Azoarcus sp. KH32C: one gene and its partner. The protein of the gene in region 1 interacts with the protein of each later gene in a pairwise test. Links are inferred from orthologs where the notes say so. Each region holds a gene or a part of one and is shown in the gene's direction. Other genes may lie near its edges. The genes, in order: AZKH_RS14580 and rlmB.

What was found.
Region 2: the proteins of AZKH_RS14580 (region 1) and rlmB interact in binary tests that used the Escherichia coli proteins (3 or more experiments, as listed by UniProt). The link is inferred for Azoarcus sp. KH32C from one-to-one orthologs.

The regions. Positions count from the first base shown.
Region 1 is NC_020516.1:3,304,576-3,311,342, forward strand. What follows is about bases 2,502-5,329. They hold AZKH_RS14580 (bifunctional ADP-dependent NAD(P)H-hydrate dehydratase/NAD(P)H-hydrate epimerase), read left to right. Parts: upstream 2,502-3,076; coding sequence 3,077-4,582; downstream 4,583-5,329. Other genes in these bases: AZKH_RS14575 (SpoVR family protein), read left to right, coding at 2,502-2,921; AZKH_RS14585 (HD-GYP domain-containing protein), read left to right, coding at 4,698-5,329. Outside these bases: AZKH_RS14565 (PrkA family serine protein kinase), read left to right, coding at 1-50; AZKH_RS14570 (YeaH/YhbH family protein), read left to right, coding at 118-1,383; more of AZKH_RS14575, read left to right, coding at 1,380-2,501; more of AZKH_RS14585, read left to right, coding at 5,330-5,948; AZKH_RS14590 (hypothetical protein), read right to left, coding at 5,956-6,624; AZKH_RS14595 (hypothetical protein), read right to left, coding at 6,648-6,767. UniProt on the Escherichia coli protein: Bifunctional enzyme that catalyzes the epimerization of the S- and R-forms of NAD(P)HX and the dehydration of the S-form of NAD(P)HX at the expense of ADP, which is converted to AMP.
Region 2 is NC_020516.1:886,321-893,182, forward strand. What follows is about bases 949-3,871. They hold rlmB (23S rRNA (guanosine(2251)-2'-O)-methyltransferase RlmB), read left to right. Parts: upstream 949-2,010; coding sequence 2,011-2,733; downstream 2,734-3,871. Other genes in these bases: rnr (ribonuclease R), read left to right, coding at 949-1,934; AZKH_RS04060 (ANTAR domain-containing response regulator), read left to right, coding at 2,782-3,357; pqqA (pyrroloquinoline quinone precursor peptide PqqA), read left to right, coding at 3,615-3,689; pqqD (pyrroloquinoline quinone biosynthesis peptide chaperone PqqD), read left to right, coding at 3,738-3,871. Outside these bases: more of rnr, read left to right, coding at 1-948; more of pqqD, read left to right, coding at 3,872-4,028; pyrroloquinoline quinone biosynthesis protein PqqE, read left to right, coding at 3,997-5,154; AZKH_RS04075 (membrane protein), read left to right, coding at 5,251-5,757; serC (3-phosphoserine/phosphohydroxythreonine transaminase), read left to right, coding at 5,735-6,853. UniProt on the Escherichia coli protein: Specifically methylates the ribose of guanosine 2251 in 23S rRNA.

The DNA.
Region 1 (6,767 bases):
AGGTTCGACTGCTGTGCGAATGGTATCTGCGCGTCCGCAAGTCGTCCTGAGGTTGACGTGTAACACGGGCAGGGCGGGAGGCCCTGCCCGTCCCTGCCCGCGAATCCGGAGGGTGTCATGACGCGCATCATCGATCGGCGTTTCGATAGCAAGAAGAAGAGCGCAGTAAACCGTCAGCGCTTCATGCGTCGGTTCAAGCAGCAGATTCGTCGTGCAGTGAATGACGCGATTCACGAGCGTTCGATCCGCGACCTCGACAATGGCGAACAGATCTCGATCCCGTCGAAGGATCTGAACGAACCGCAGTTCCAGCAGGGGCGCGGCGGCGTCTGGGAACAGGTGTTTTCCGGCAACGACCAGTTCGCGAGCGGCGACCTGATCAACCGCCCGATGGGAGGCAGCGGCGGCCGCGGACAGGGCAAGGCGAGCAACGAGGGCGAAGGCGAGGACGACTTCGTCTTTCACCTGTCGCGCGAGGAATTCCTCGACATCTTCTTCGACGATCTCGCGCTGCCGAACCTCGTCCGTACGCAGCTCGCGCGGATCTCGGACTACAAGACGCAACGGGCCGGCTTCACGTCCGACGGGTCGCCGATGAACATCAACATCGTGCGCTCGATGCGCGGCGCACTGGGTCGGCGCCTGGCGCTTGGGTCGCCATTTTCGGCGCGCCTGCGCGAATTGCTGCGGGAACTCGACGAGGCGGTCGAACGCTTCGGCGAAGACAGCGACGAAGCGCGGACGCTGCGGGATGAAATCGCAAAGGTGCGCGCCAAGATCGAGGCGATCCCCTTCATCGACAGTTTCGACCTGCGCTACAACAACCGCATCCGGGTGCCGAAGCCCAGTACGCAGGCCGTGATGTTCTGCGTGATGGACGTATCAGGATCGATGGACGAGGAAAAGAAGGCGACCGCAAAGCGCTTCTTCATGCTGCTCTACCTCTTCCTGAACCGGACCTACGAGCACATCGATGTGGTCTTCATCCGCCACCACACGGTGGCGAAGGAAGTCGATGAGGACGAATTCTTCCACTCGCGCGAATCGGGCGGTACGGTCGTCTCCAGCGCCCTGAAGATGATGCACGACATCATTGCCGAGCGTTACGCGGGCAGCAACTGGAACGTCTACGGCGCCCAGGCCTCGGACGGCGACAACTGGGACAACGACTCGCCCGTGTGCCGCGATCTGCTGGGATCGGGAATCCTCCCTTTCTGCCAGTATTTCGCCTACATCGAGATCACGCCGGGCGAACCGCAGAACCTCTGGCGCGAATACGAGAAACTGCAAGGCCAGCACAAGAACTTCGCCATGCAGAGAATCGAGGAGCCGGCTGACATCTATCCGGTATTTCGTGAACTCTTCAAGAAGAACCTCGTATGAAGCGTACATCGGTCAGGAAGAAGCAGCGGGATCTGCCGGCCACGTCGGAATGGACCTTCGACGCGATCACCGCCTACCACAAGGAGATTGCGCGGGTCGCCGAGGAGTTTGGGCTGGATGTCTATCCGCCGCAGATCGAGATCATCACTGCCGAGCAGATGATGGACGCCTACGCGTCGGTCGGCATGCCTGTCAATTACCACCACTGGTCCTTCGGCAAGCATTTCCTGTCTACCGAAAAGAGCTACAAACGCGGACAGATGGGGCTGGCGTACGAGATCGTCATCAACTCGAACCCGTGCATCGCCTATCTGATGGAGGAGAACACGCTGATGATGCAGGCGCTGGTCATAGCGCATGCGGCATACGGCCACAACAGCTTCTTCAAGGGCAATTACCTCTTCCGCACATGGACCAACGCCGATGCGATCGTCGATTACCTGATCTTCGCGCGGAACTACATCGCAGAATGCGAGCAGCGGTATGGCGAGGAGGAAGTCGAATTGCTGCTCGACTCCTGCCACGCGTTGATGAACCTGGGCGTCGATCGCTACAAGCGTCCACCCAAGCTCTCGCTGGCGAAGGAGAAGCAGCGCCAAGCCGAGCGCGCGGAGTACCTGCAGAGCCAGGTGAATGAACTCTGGCGCACACTGCCCGTCCACGAGAGCAAGCCCGACCGGGCACCGGCGGTCCGCTTTCCAGCCGAACCTGAAGAGAACCTGCTCTATTTCATCGAGAAGCACGCGCCGCTGCTCGAACCCTGGCAACGGGAGGTCGTGCGCATCGTGCGCAAGGTCGCGCAGTATTTCTTCCCGCAACGCCAGACCCAGGTGATGAACGAGGGCTGGGCCTGTTTCTGGCACTACACGCTAATCAATCAACTGTACGACGAAGGCCTGCTCGCCGACAGCTTCATGCTGGAATTCCTGCAGTCGCACACCAACGTGGTCTACCAGCCCGCGTACAACGAGCGCTGGTACAACGGCATCAATCCCTACGCGCTCGGCTTCGCAATGTGGCAGGACATCAAGCGCATCTGCGAAAACCCGACGGAGGAAGACCGCGCCTGGTTCCCCGACATCGCCGGCAGCGACTGGCGCGAGACCTTCGATTTCGCGATGAAGAACTTCAAGGACGAGAGCTTCGTCGCGCAGTACCTGTCGCCGAAGATCATGCGCGATTTCCGGATGTTCTCGATCCTCGACGACGAGCAGGACCCAAAGCTGAAGGTTTCGGCGATCCATGACGAGTCCGGTTACCGGCGCGTCCGCGAAATCCTCTCCGACCAATACAACTTGGGAACGCGTGAGCCCAATATTCAAGTGTGGAACGTCGATCTGCGCGGGGATCGGTCCCTGACCTTGCGCCATCAGCAGTATCGCAAGCGCCCCTTGGGCGGGCCGATCGACGAAGTGATGAAGCACCTTGCGCGGCTCTGGGGCTTCACTGTGAGGCTCGACACGCAGCGCGAAGACGGCACGATCGAGTTGGTCCAGGAGACGCGCATCGAAAAGCGGCGCGGCAATTCCGACAACTGAGTGTCGACGGCAGAGGCAGCGCAGCTGGCCTCTGCCGGCCCCGCCACACCTTCCTTTCGGGTTTTGTGCCCGAGGAAAGTCAATCTGCTGCAGAAGTCGCCAAAAAGTCACCGTCTGGCGCGTAAAATCCGGACATCATGCGATCCGGAGAAATGATGTTTCCTCAAGCCCAGCCGATCTACCCGGTGGCGGGAATTCGCACCATCGAAGCCCTCGTGGCGCCGCACGCCCAACCCACCCTGATGGAGCGTGCGGGCCGGGCATCGGCCGAGGAGGCGGTCCGCCTGACCCAAGACCGGGCGGGCCACACGCTGATCGCCTGCGGGCCGGGGAATAACGGCGGCGACGGCTTCGTCATGGCGCGGCGGCTGCTGCAGGCCGGGCGCCCCGTGACCGTCGCCTTCGCGGGCGATGCGGCCAAACTCCCGCCCGACGCCGCGGCAGCGCTTGCCGCCTGGCGAGCCGCCGGCGGGGAGACGGTATCGGATTTTCCTGCGGCCCCCGCCAATGGTTGGGCTCTGGTGGTGGACGCGCTGTTCGGCATCGGACTGCGGCGCCCGGTCGAAGGCCGCTACGCGGAGTGGATCGCCAATCTGAATGCGCAACCGGCGCCACGGCTCGCGATCGACACTCCGAGCGGACTCGACGCCGATACGGGCCGGATTCTCGGCAGCGTGTTTCGCGCCACCGCGACGCTCACGTTCCTCGCACTGAAACCCGGACTTCTCACGCTCGACGGCCCCGACATCTCGGGTGTCGTTCATGTTCACCGCCTCGACATCGATCCTCCCGCCTGGCTTCCGCCGATGGGGCTGCAGACTCAGCCAGCCTTGGTCCGCCAGTTCATGCGGCCGCGTCTGCAGAATACGCACAAGGGAACCTACGGCGACGTGGGAATCATCGGCGGCGCGAGCGGCATGATCGGGGCCGCCCTGCTGGCAGGCCGCGCGGCTCTCAAGCTGGGCTGCGGTCGCGTGCTCGTCGGCATGGTCGACGAACGTGCGCCCAGCGTCGATTTCAGTCAGCCGGAATTGATGCTGCAAAAGCCGGACGACATTCTCGCGTACGCGTCAGTCCTTGCCGTCGGCCCGGGGCTTGGCAACAGCGAGGAGGCGATTTCGATCCTCGAACGTGCGATCCATAGCGACAAGCCGCTCATTCTCGATGCCGATGCGCTCAATCTCGTTGCCGCCTCCCCACAGCTCCGGTCGCAGGTCGCGACCCGTACGGCATTGACGCTGATGACGCCCCATCCCGGCGAAGCCGGACGCCTGCTCGGCACGGATACCGCCAGCGTCCAAGCCGACCGTGTCGCCAGCGCCCTGACGCTGGCCCGCACTTATCGCGCGCTCGTCGTACTGAAGGGAAGCGGCAGCGTGCTGACGAATCCCGACGGGCGCTGGCTGATCAACAGTACCGGACATCCCGGCATGGCAAGCGCCGGCATGGGTGACGTGCTGACCGGCTTGATCGCGAGTCTCGTCGCCCAGGGCTGGCATCCGGAGTCGGCATTGATCGCCGGCGTCCATCTGCATGGAGCCGCGGCCGATCGGCTCGCGCGCGAGGGTATCGGCCCGATCGGGCTGACGGCCGGCGAAGTCATCGAAGCCTCACGCGGCGTCTTTAACGGCTGGATTGCGCAGGCGGCAAAGATGCGTTGAATTTCGAATGAGGCCGCTCATGCCGGACTGCACCGCCTCGAATGCATGCGAATGCAATGCGGTCCGCGCCGCCGCTCTCTGCTAGACTTGCCGGAACAGAATATGTAACAGAGTCATGCCGCGAATCAGCGTCGATCGCCTACAGCCGGGCGTCTTTGTATCGCTGTCCGAACTCGGATGGATGGGACACCCGTTCCTGCTGAACCGTTTCTGCCTCTCGAGCCTGCAACAGGTCCACGCCTTGCGGGAGATGGGTATTGCCGAAGTGGAATGGGATCCCGCTCGCAGCACCGCTGAGCCGCTGCCCGAACAACCGGCGGGTGGCGTCGCCCCGCCGGAAGAGGATTTCGGCAACGCTGCACTCGCGGACATGCAGGATCAGAAGCGGGCGCGCCTCGAACGCGTGCGCCAGCAGCGCGAAGGCTTGGCGCGGCGCGAACGGCTGTTCGAGCAGCAGGCCGTCGCGGCGAGCGACATCTTCCGCTCGGTGCTCGCCCGGCCTCAGGATGCCCATCGGCACGCCACGGCATTGGTCGGAGGACTGGTGCAGAACCTGATGGGCGCCGACAGCATGGTCATCCACCTCGTGAGCCAGAAGAGCCGCGAGGGCGGACTCGCCTTCCACGCGCTCAACGTCATGGCGCTGTCGCTGATGCTCGGCAAGACGCTGAAGCTTTCCGAGGAGGAGATGCAGCACCTCGGCCTGGGCGCTCTCCTCCACGATATCGGCAAGCAGGACATTCCGCCCCGAATCCTTCGAGCGACGAAGCGAACCGGGCCCGAAGAGGAGTTCTATCGCGCCCACGTCGGCTATGGCATCAAGGCCCTGAGCGGCATGCGCGAATTGCCGGTGTCCGTCCGCAACGTGATCGCCTGCCATCATGAGCACTTCGACGGCTCGGGATTCCCGAACCGCATCGCTGGCGAGAAGATCCCGAAACTCGCTCGAATCGCCGCAATCGCCGATCGATATGACAACCTGTGCAATCCCTTCGAGCTCAAGGAAGCGAAGGCTCCGGCCGAAGCCTTGCGGCAGATGTTCCGCACCGAAAGCGGCCGCTACGATGCGACGATGGTCCAGTTGTTCATCAAGACGCTGGGGGTCTATCCGCCCGGGACCTTCGTGTCGCTCTCGAACGGCAGCATCGGCATGGTCGTCGAAACCAACCCCTCCGATCTCCTCCATCCACTGGTGATGCTTTACGACGCCGGGATCCCCCGCTCCGAGGCTTTGCTTGTTGATCTGCGAGACGCGGACCTCAAAGTCGAAACCGCGCTCAGTCCGGCAAAGCTCCCGATCGAGACCGTGGAATACCTCTCCCCGCGCGGCCGCCTCGACTACTTCGTTGAAGGGAACAAGAAGTAGTTCGAGGTTAGTGGTAGCCGCTTTGTCCGGGGATCGGAGCACGCCGGATGCGCAGGTCCGGCAGCAGTCCGATTTCCCAGACCGTTTCAGTCGCTCCCGACCGGGCGACGGTCAGCTTCCTTTCGGTCGCTTCCTCCCGCCCCTCCAGGCGCGGATGCCATGCGCGGACCACGTATTCTCCCTGGGGAAGGTCAGTGAGCACGGCCTTGCCATCAGCCCCCGTCTTCGCGAAGTAAGGACTCTCGGAGACGTAGATGTAGCCGATCATCCAGTCGTGGATATTGCAGCCGAGAATGACGACGCCGGGCTTGTCGAACAGGACCGGTGTCGCCGGAGTGCCGGTATAGAGCGGCAACTCGAAGGTCTTGGCAGGCGAAAACGAGTAGACGTGGTGGCGGATGTTGTCGCGGTTCGGGAAATTGACGGAGCTGCCGACCAGTACCGGCAACACGTAGGGGATGAATTCCTTGTTGATCTGATCGACGATCATCGTCGCACTCGGACCGCCCGTCGTCCCTGGGGTCGGAGTCGCCGGCAGTGCGACGACCACCGCATTGGCGACACCCTTTCCGGCCTTGTCCCGCACATTCGCCTGGATATCGCCGGCAAGCAGCTCGCCCGCGCCGAGACTCGACAGCAGTGCTATGCAAGAACAGGCTGCCCGTAACCGACTCATCCGCGATTTGCTCTTCATGGCCCTCAGAACTGATGGAGGTAAATGGCGCGAACGATGTTCGCCTGATAGTCGATGCCGCCTTCGGCACGGCTGTCGATGTATTCATACCCGAGAGTGAGGGACGAGTGGTCATTGATCACCCT
Region 2 (6,862 bases), 2.4 Mb from region 1 along the record:
AGGACGTCCTCGTGGTGCCGGGCGGGAAGAAGGCGACGCCGGGGCAGGTCGTGACCGTCGAACTGGTCGAGCAGCCGACCAAGTTCGTGCAGCCCGCCGGGCGGGTGATCGAGGTGCTCGGCAACTACGCCGATCCGGGAATGGAGATCGAGATCGCGCTGCGCAAGCACGAACTGCCTTTCGAGTTCTCGCCCGAGGCGAAGGCCGACACGCGAAAATTGCCGCTTAAGGTGCGCAAGATGGACTGGGCCGGGCGCGAGGACATCACGAAATTGCCGCTGGTGACGATCGACGGCGAGACGGCGAAGGATTTCGACGACGCGGTGTATTGCGAGCGCCAGGGGCGCGGCTATCGGTTGATCGTCGCGATCGCCGATGTGTCGCATTACGTGCAGCCGGGCAGTGCGCTCGACAGCGGTGCCTACGATCGCGGCAATTCGGTGTACTTCCCGCGTCGCGTGATCCCGATGCTGCCGGAAAAGCTCAGCAACGGCTTGTGCTCGCTCAACCCGCAGGTCGAGCGCCTGTGCATGGTGTGCGACATGTCCCTGTCGATGACCGGCGCGATCAAGGCCTATCGTTTCTACCCGGCGGTGATGTTCTCGCACGCGCGCCTGACCTATACGCAGGTCGCGGCGGCGCTGTACGACAAGGACCCCGCGGCGGTCGAGACGGTTGGCGCCTTGCTGCCCAACCTCGAGAATCTCGACAGGCTCTTCCGCGTGCTGCTGAAGGCACGCGCAAAACGGGGCGCGATCGACTTCGAGACGACCGAAACGCGCATGATTTTCGACGAGGGCGGCAAGATCGAGCGCATCGTGCCGGAGGTGCGCAATGACGCGCATCGCCTGATCGAGGAGTGCATGCTGGCGGCGAACGTCTGCGCGTCCGACTTCCTGCAATCGCGCGAGCATCCGGCGCTGTATCGCGTGCACGAGGGGCCGACGCCGGAGAAGCTCGAAAAGCTGCGCGGTTTTCTCGCCGAGTTCGGGCTGGGCGTTGGCGGCGGTGACGATCCGAAGGCGGGCGATTATGCGAAGCTGCTCGACAAGGTCAAGGACCGGCCGGATGCGCAGCTACTGCAGACGGTAATGCTGCGTTCCTTGCGCCAAGCCGTATACAGCCCGGAAAACGTCGGCCACTTCGGCCTCGCCTACGAGGCCTACACGCACTTCACCTCGCCAATCCGGCGCTACCCGGACCTGCTGGTGCATCGCGCGATCAAGGCGGTGCTCGCCGGCGAGCGTTACGAGGCGGGTAACTGGGAGGAGATCGGACTGCACTGCTCGGCGACCGAGCGTCGCGCGGACGATGCGACTCGCGACGTCGTGGCGTGGCTGAAGTGCTACTACATGCAGGACAAGGTCGGAGAGGAATTTTCCGGCAGCGTGTCGGCAGTGGTACCCTTCGGCCTCTTCGTCGCCCTCGACGACATCTTTATCGAGGGGCTGGTCCACATTTCGGAACTCGGCAGCGACTATTTCCACTACGACGAGACGCGCCACGAGCTGGCCGGCGAGCGCACCAGCGTCCGTCACCGCCTCTCCGACCGCGTGCGGGTGCAGGTCGTGCGCGTCGATCTGGAAACGTCGAAGATCGATTTCCGCCTGATCGAAGGCGCGGAGCGGCCGACCGAGCGCGTCGGCAAGACGGGACGCGATCGCACCCGCAAGGCCGAGTCGGTGGCGATGTCGCCGACGGAGGCGAGCGTCGAGTCGCCCTTGCAGAAGGTGGCGGCCGTCGCACAAGCGGCGATGAGCAGTGCCCTGGATATGGGCGGCGACGGCGCGGGGAAGAAGTCCGGTGCGAAGAAATCCGCGCCGGCAGGCAAGCGCGCGAAGGCGGCCGAAGGGGGCAAGGCCCCCAGGAAGGCTGCGGGCGTGCAAAAGGACAAACCGGAAGCATCAAGGAAGAAAGGCAAGAGCCGTGGCTGAAAAATCATCGGGCCGTTCCCGTCCGCAGGACGCGAGCAAGACGCAGGATTCTCCGGGCGGGCGAGCCGACTCGCGGCTGATCTACGGATTTCATGCGGTGTTGGGCAAGCTGCGCCGTGACCCGGAAGGGGTGTTCGAACTCTACCTGTCGGCGAGCCGCACCGACGCGCGCGCGAAGGATGTCGTTCGCTTGGCCGAATCGCAGCAGGTGCGGCTGATCCAGGCCGAGGCCGACCGCCTCGACGGCATGGTCGGCACGCGCCGCCATCAGGGCGTGGTTGCACGAGTCGACGCGCGCAATCGCGACATCAAGCTCGCGGACGTGCTCGATTCGCTGGAGGAGAACGCGCTGATCCTCGTGCTCGACGGCGTGCAGGATCCGCACAATCTGGGCGCCTGTCTGCGCGTGGCGGACGCCGCGGGCGTGCATGCGGTGGTCGCGCCGAAGGATCGCGCGGTGGGCCTCAACGCGACGGCGGTGAAGGTCGCGAGCGGGGCGGCGGATTCGGTGCCCTACATCACCGTGACGAACCTCGCCCGCGCGTTGCGCGAGATGCAGGAGGCCGGCATCTGGGTGGTCGGCGCGGCCGGCGAGGCCGAGAAGTCGCTCTACGAGATCGACCAGAAGGGGCCGGTCGCGTGGGTGCTGGGCGCCGAAGGCGACGGTCTGCGGCGCCTGACGCGCGAGACCTGCGACGAACTCGCGAGCATTCCGATGCTCGGCACGGTCGAAAGCCTGAACGTCTCGGTCGCGAGCGGCATCTGTCTTTTTGAGGCGCGGCGTCAACGCGGCGTCTGAGTGAATTCTTCGCACCAGGGGCGGTGCGGTTTTTGCTAGGCTTGAAGCATGCTCCGCGTACTCGTCATCGATGAATCCCGTAGCCGTGCGGCAGAAATCTGCGCCGGCCTCGCACTCGCCGGCCATCAGGTGGCCGCGGTGCTGGCCTCGTCCGCCGATCTGACGGCGCAGATCGAGGCCATCCGGCCCGACGTGATCCTGATCGAAACCGACTCTCCGTCGCGCGACACCCTGGAGAACCTCGCGGTGATGAACGCGGCGATGCCGCGCCCGGTGATCATCTTCGCGCAGGAAGGCGATCAGGACACGATCCGCGCCGCGGTCAAGGCGGGCGTGTCGACCTACGTCGTCGACGGGCTGGATCCCCAGCGGCTCAAGCCTGTGATCGACGTGGCGGTGGCGAGTTTCGAGGAGCACCAGTCGGTGCGCGCGGAACTCGCGGCAGCGACGAAGAAGCTCTCTGAGCGCAAGCTGATCGAGCGCGCGAAAGGCCTCTTGATGAAATCCCGCGGCATGGGGGAGGAGGAAGCCTACGCCGCGCTGCGTAAGCTCGCGATGGAGCGGGCGAAGCCGATGGCGGCGGTCGCGCAGGATCTTCTCGACATGGCGAAGTACCTCCTCTGACGATGCGCCGGTGCGCCGCGATGGTGCACCGCTTCATTTTCCGGCACCGCAACGGTGCGAATCCGCCGCGCCTTGATCCGTATCAAAAGCGCCGATTCGCGGCGAAAATCATGATTTTCCCGACCCTCGTTCCATGATTGCCGCGAGGAAAGCCTCCTGATTCTCGGGTTTCTGCCGCACGGGCAGGGCTGCGATGATGGCTGCGGATCGGTCGTCCGGCCGGTCCGCTCAATCACCGCCAAACGAGGAGGCACCCCATGCAGTGGATCGATCCCGCCTATTGCGACATCCGTCTTGGTTTCGAAGTGACGGCCTACGTCTACGTGCGCTGACGTTCCGGGGCGGCCCCGTGCCGCCCCTGTCGCGAAGGAGTGTTCCGCATGAACGAGACGAGTCTACTCACTGCCGAGGACCGCTTCGGCCTCAATCCGATGTACCTCTTCCGTTGGGAGCCGACCCAGGACGCTCATGTCCTGCTCTACCCCGAAGGCATCGTGAAGTTGAATCGGACGGCGGCCGAAATCATCGAGCACTGCGACGGTCGCAGCGTGGCCGATATCGTGGCGGCGCTGCAAGCGCGCTATCCGGGCGACGACGATCGTGTCGCTGGGGGCGTCTACAAGTTTCTGGAGGTGTTCCGTGCCAAAGGATGGATCCGTCGTCAGGCTTGACGGGCAGGGCAAGCCGCTGTGGCTGGTGCTCGAGCTAACCTACGAGTGCCCGCTGAAGTGTCCGTGGTGCAGCAATCCGGTCGACTACGCGCGCCGCAAGGGCGAGGAGCTGTCGACCGACGAATGGAAGCGCGTGTTGCGCGAAGGACGCGAACTGGGCGCCTTGCAGCTCGGTTTCACCGGCGGCGAACCGCTGCTGCGAGACGACCTCGAGGAACTGGTCGCGGAGGCGAATGCGCTCGGCTACTACACGAACCTGATCACGTCGGGCGTGGGATTGACCGAAGCGCGCCTCGTGAAACTGAAGGAGGCGGGCCTGAAGCAGATCCAGCTGTCGCTGCAGTCGAGCGAGCGCGAGCTGACCGACCGTCTCGTCGGCGCGCGCGTGTTCGACCTGAAGCTGCAGGTCGCGCGCATGATCAAAGCCCACGGCTTTCCGATGGTGCTCAACGTGCCGGTGTTCCGTCACAACATCGGTCAGGTCGCCGAGATCCTCGATCTTGCGGCGGACATCGGCGTCGATTACCTCGAGTTCGCGAACATCCAGTACTACAACTGGGCGCTGCTGAACCGTGACGAGTTGCTGCCGACGCGGGGGCAGATCGAGGCGGCCGAGCGCGCGGTGCAGGCGGCGCGCGAGCATCTGGGCGACCGCATGACGATCTATTTCGTGATCCCCGACTACTACGAGGGGCGGCCGAAGGCATGCATGAACGGCTGGGGGGCGATCCACTTGACGATAGGCCCGGACGGCGCGGCAATGCCCTGCCAGGAAGCCCGCGCGATCGCAGGGCTCGACTTCCCGACGGTGCGCGAGAAGAGCCTCGCGTGGCTGTGGAACGATTCGCCGACCTTCCGCAAGTTTCGCGGCGACGAATGGATGCGCGAACCCTGCCGCTCGTGCAGCGAGAAGGAGACCGACTTCGGCGGTTGCCGCTGCCAGGCTTTCCTGCTCACCGGCGACGCCGCGAACACGGATCCGGCCTGTGCTCGTTCTCCGCACCACCACCTGATCGGCGATGCGGTCGCTCGTGCGCATGCGCCGGGGCGCACCGTCGTGCCGCTCGTGATGCGCACCGAAGGCAACGCGCGGCTGCAGCGGATCGGAGCGGGCGATCATGCTTAGGCTGCTCGATTCCTCGATGGTCACGGTGCTGCTCGGCGTCGCGCTGACGGCGGCACTCGTCGGCCTGCTGCGGCTGGCCGCCTGAAGGAGTTCGTCATGGAAGGCATGCTGTTCGAAGTCGTCGCGCGCTGGCTGCATTTTCTCGGCGCGCTGGTGTGGATCGGGCACAACTACGCGACGGCCGTGACGCGACCCCGTTATGTGCCGCTCTCCGCGGCCGATCTCTCGGACCCGGAAAGTCCGCGCCAGCGCGCACTGATGCAGCGCGAGCACGGCACCTTCCGCTATGCGTCGCTGCTGACCTGGGGCAGCGGTGCGCTGATCCTGGGGCACCGTGGCTGGCTGGGCGATGCGCTAAGCCTGCACGGGTCGCTCGCACCGCTCGGCCTGGGAATGTGGATCGCGACGCTGATGGTGTGCAACCTGTGGTTCGTGCTGTGGCCGCATCAGAAGCGGGTGCTGGGCTTCGTGCCGGCGCCGATCGACGAGCGGCTGCGTGCGTCGCGCGTGACTTTCCTGTCCGCGCGGGTGAACACGATGCTGTCGATCCCGGTGCTGTTCTTGATGGGAGCCGGCACGCATGGCGTCGCGCTCTTCGGTTGACGCGGTCGCGACGCTGCGAAGCGAACCGGGTTTCAGCTTCTCCGCGGCAGCGGGCCCCTTGCCGCCCGAGGTCGCAGGCGATGTCGCGGAGGCTTGCCGTCCCGGGGCGGCGTCGATCCTGAGCCTGCCCTTCACGTCGCCGGCCTTTCGGCGTTTGCAGGAAGAGACCGAGGCCTGTCTGCGCCGGCTGCTCGGCATCCCGGACCGCTTTCGCGTGCTCTTCCTCGCGGGCGGCGCGAGTGCGCAGTTCGCGGTGGTGCCGCTGAACCTTCTGGGCACGAAGGGGCGGGCGACCTACGTTGATAGCGGTTGCTGGTCGCGCCGCGCAATCGCCGAGGCGAGGCGCTACGCGGAGGTTTCGATTGCGGCGTGCGCGCTCGGGGGCGTTCCGGATGCCGCGGAGTGGCAGGTCGACCGGCGCGCCGCCTATTGCCACATCACGAGCAACGAAACGGCGGACGGTCTCCAGTTTCACGACTTCCCCGCCTTGGCCGTGCCGCTCGTTGCGGACATGACTTCGGACTTTCTGACGCGGCCGCTGGACTTCACGCGCTTGTCGCTGGTTTATGCGGGCACGCAGAAGACGATCGGCACGCCCGGCCTGACGGTGGTGATCGTCGACGACCGCCTGCTGCATCAGGCGCGCGCCGAAACCCCGCGCGTGATGGACTATACGCAGCAGGCCGCGGCCGAATCGCGGCTATGCACGCCGCCCGTGTTCCCGATTTTTGTCGCCCACCGCATGCTGCACTGGATCGAGGCGCGGGGAGGCGTGGCCGCGATGGCCCGCGCCGCGCAAAGGCGCAGCGACGCCGTGTACGCCGCGCTCGCGGAAGGCGAGGGGACGTTCGAGATCCCCATCGAGCGAGGGCACCGCTCGCTCATCAATCCCTGCTTCCGCCTCGCGGACGAGCCGCAGACCGCGTTGTTCCTGCATGCGGCCGAATCGGTCGGCTTGCGCGACCTGCGCGGACACCCCGAGGTCGGCGGGCTGCGCGTGAGCCTCTACAACGGGATCGCCGACAGCGCGGTCGATGCGCTCGTCGGCTTCCTGCTCGCCTTCGCCCGGCGGCGAGGCTGCGTTAGCGGAACTTGATGCCGATGG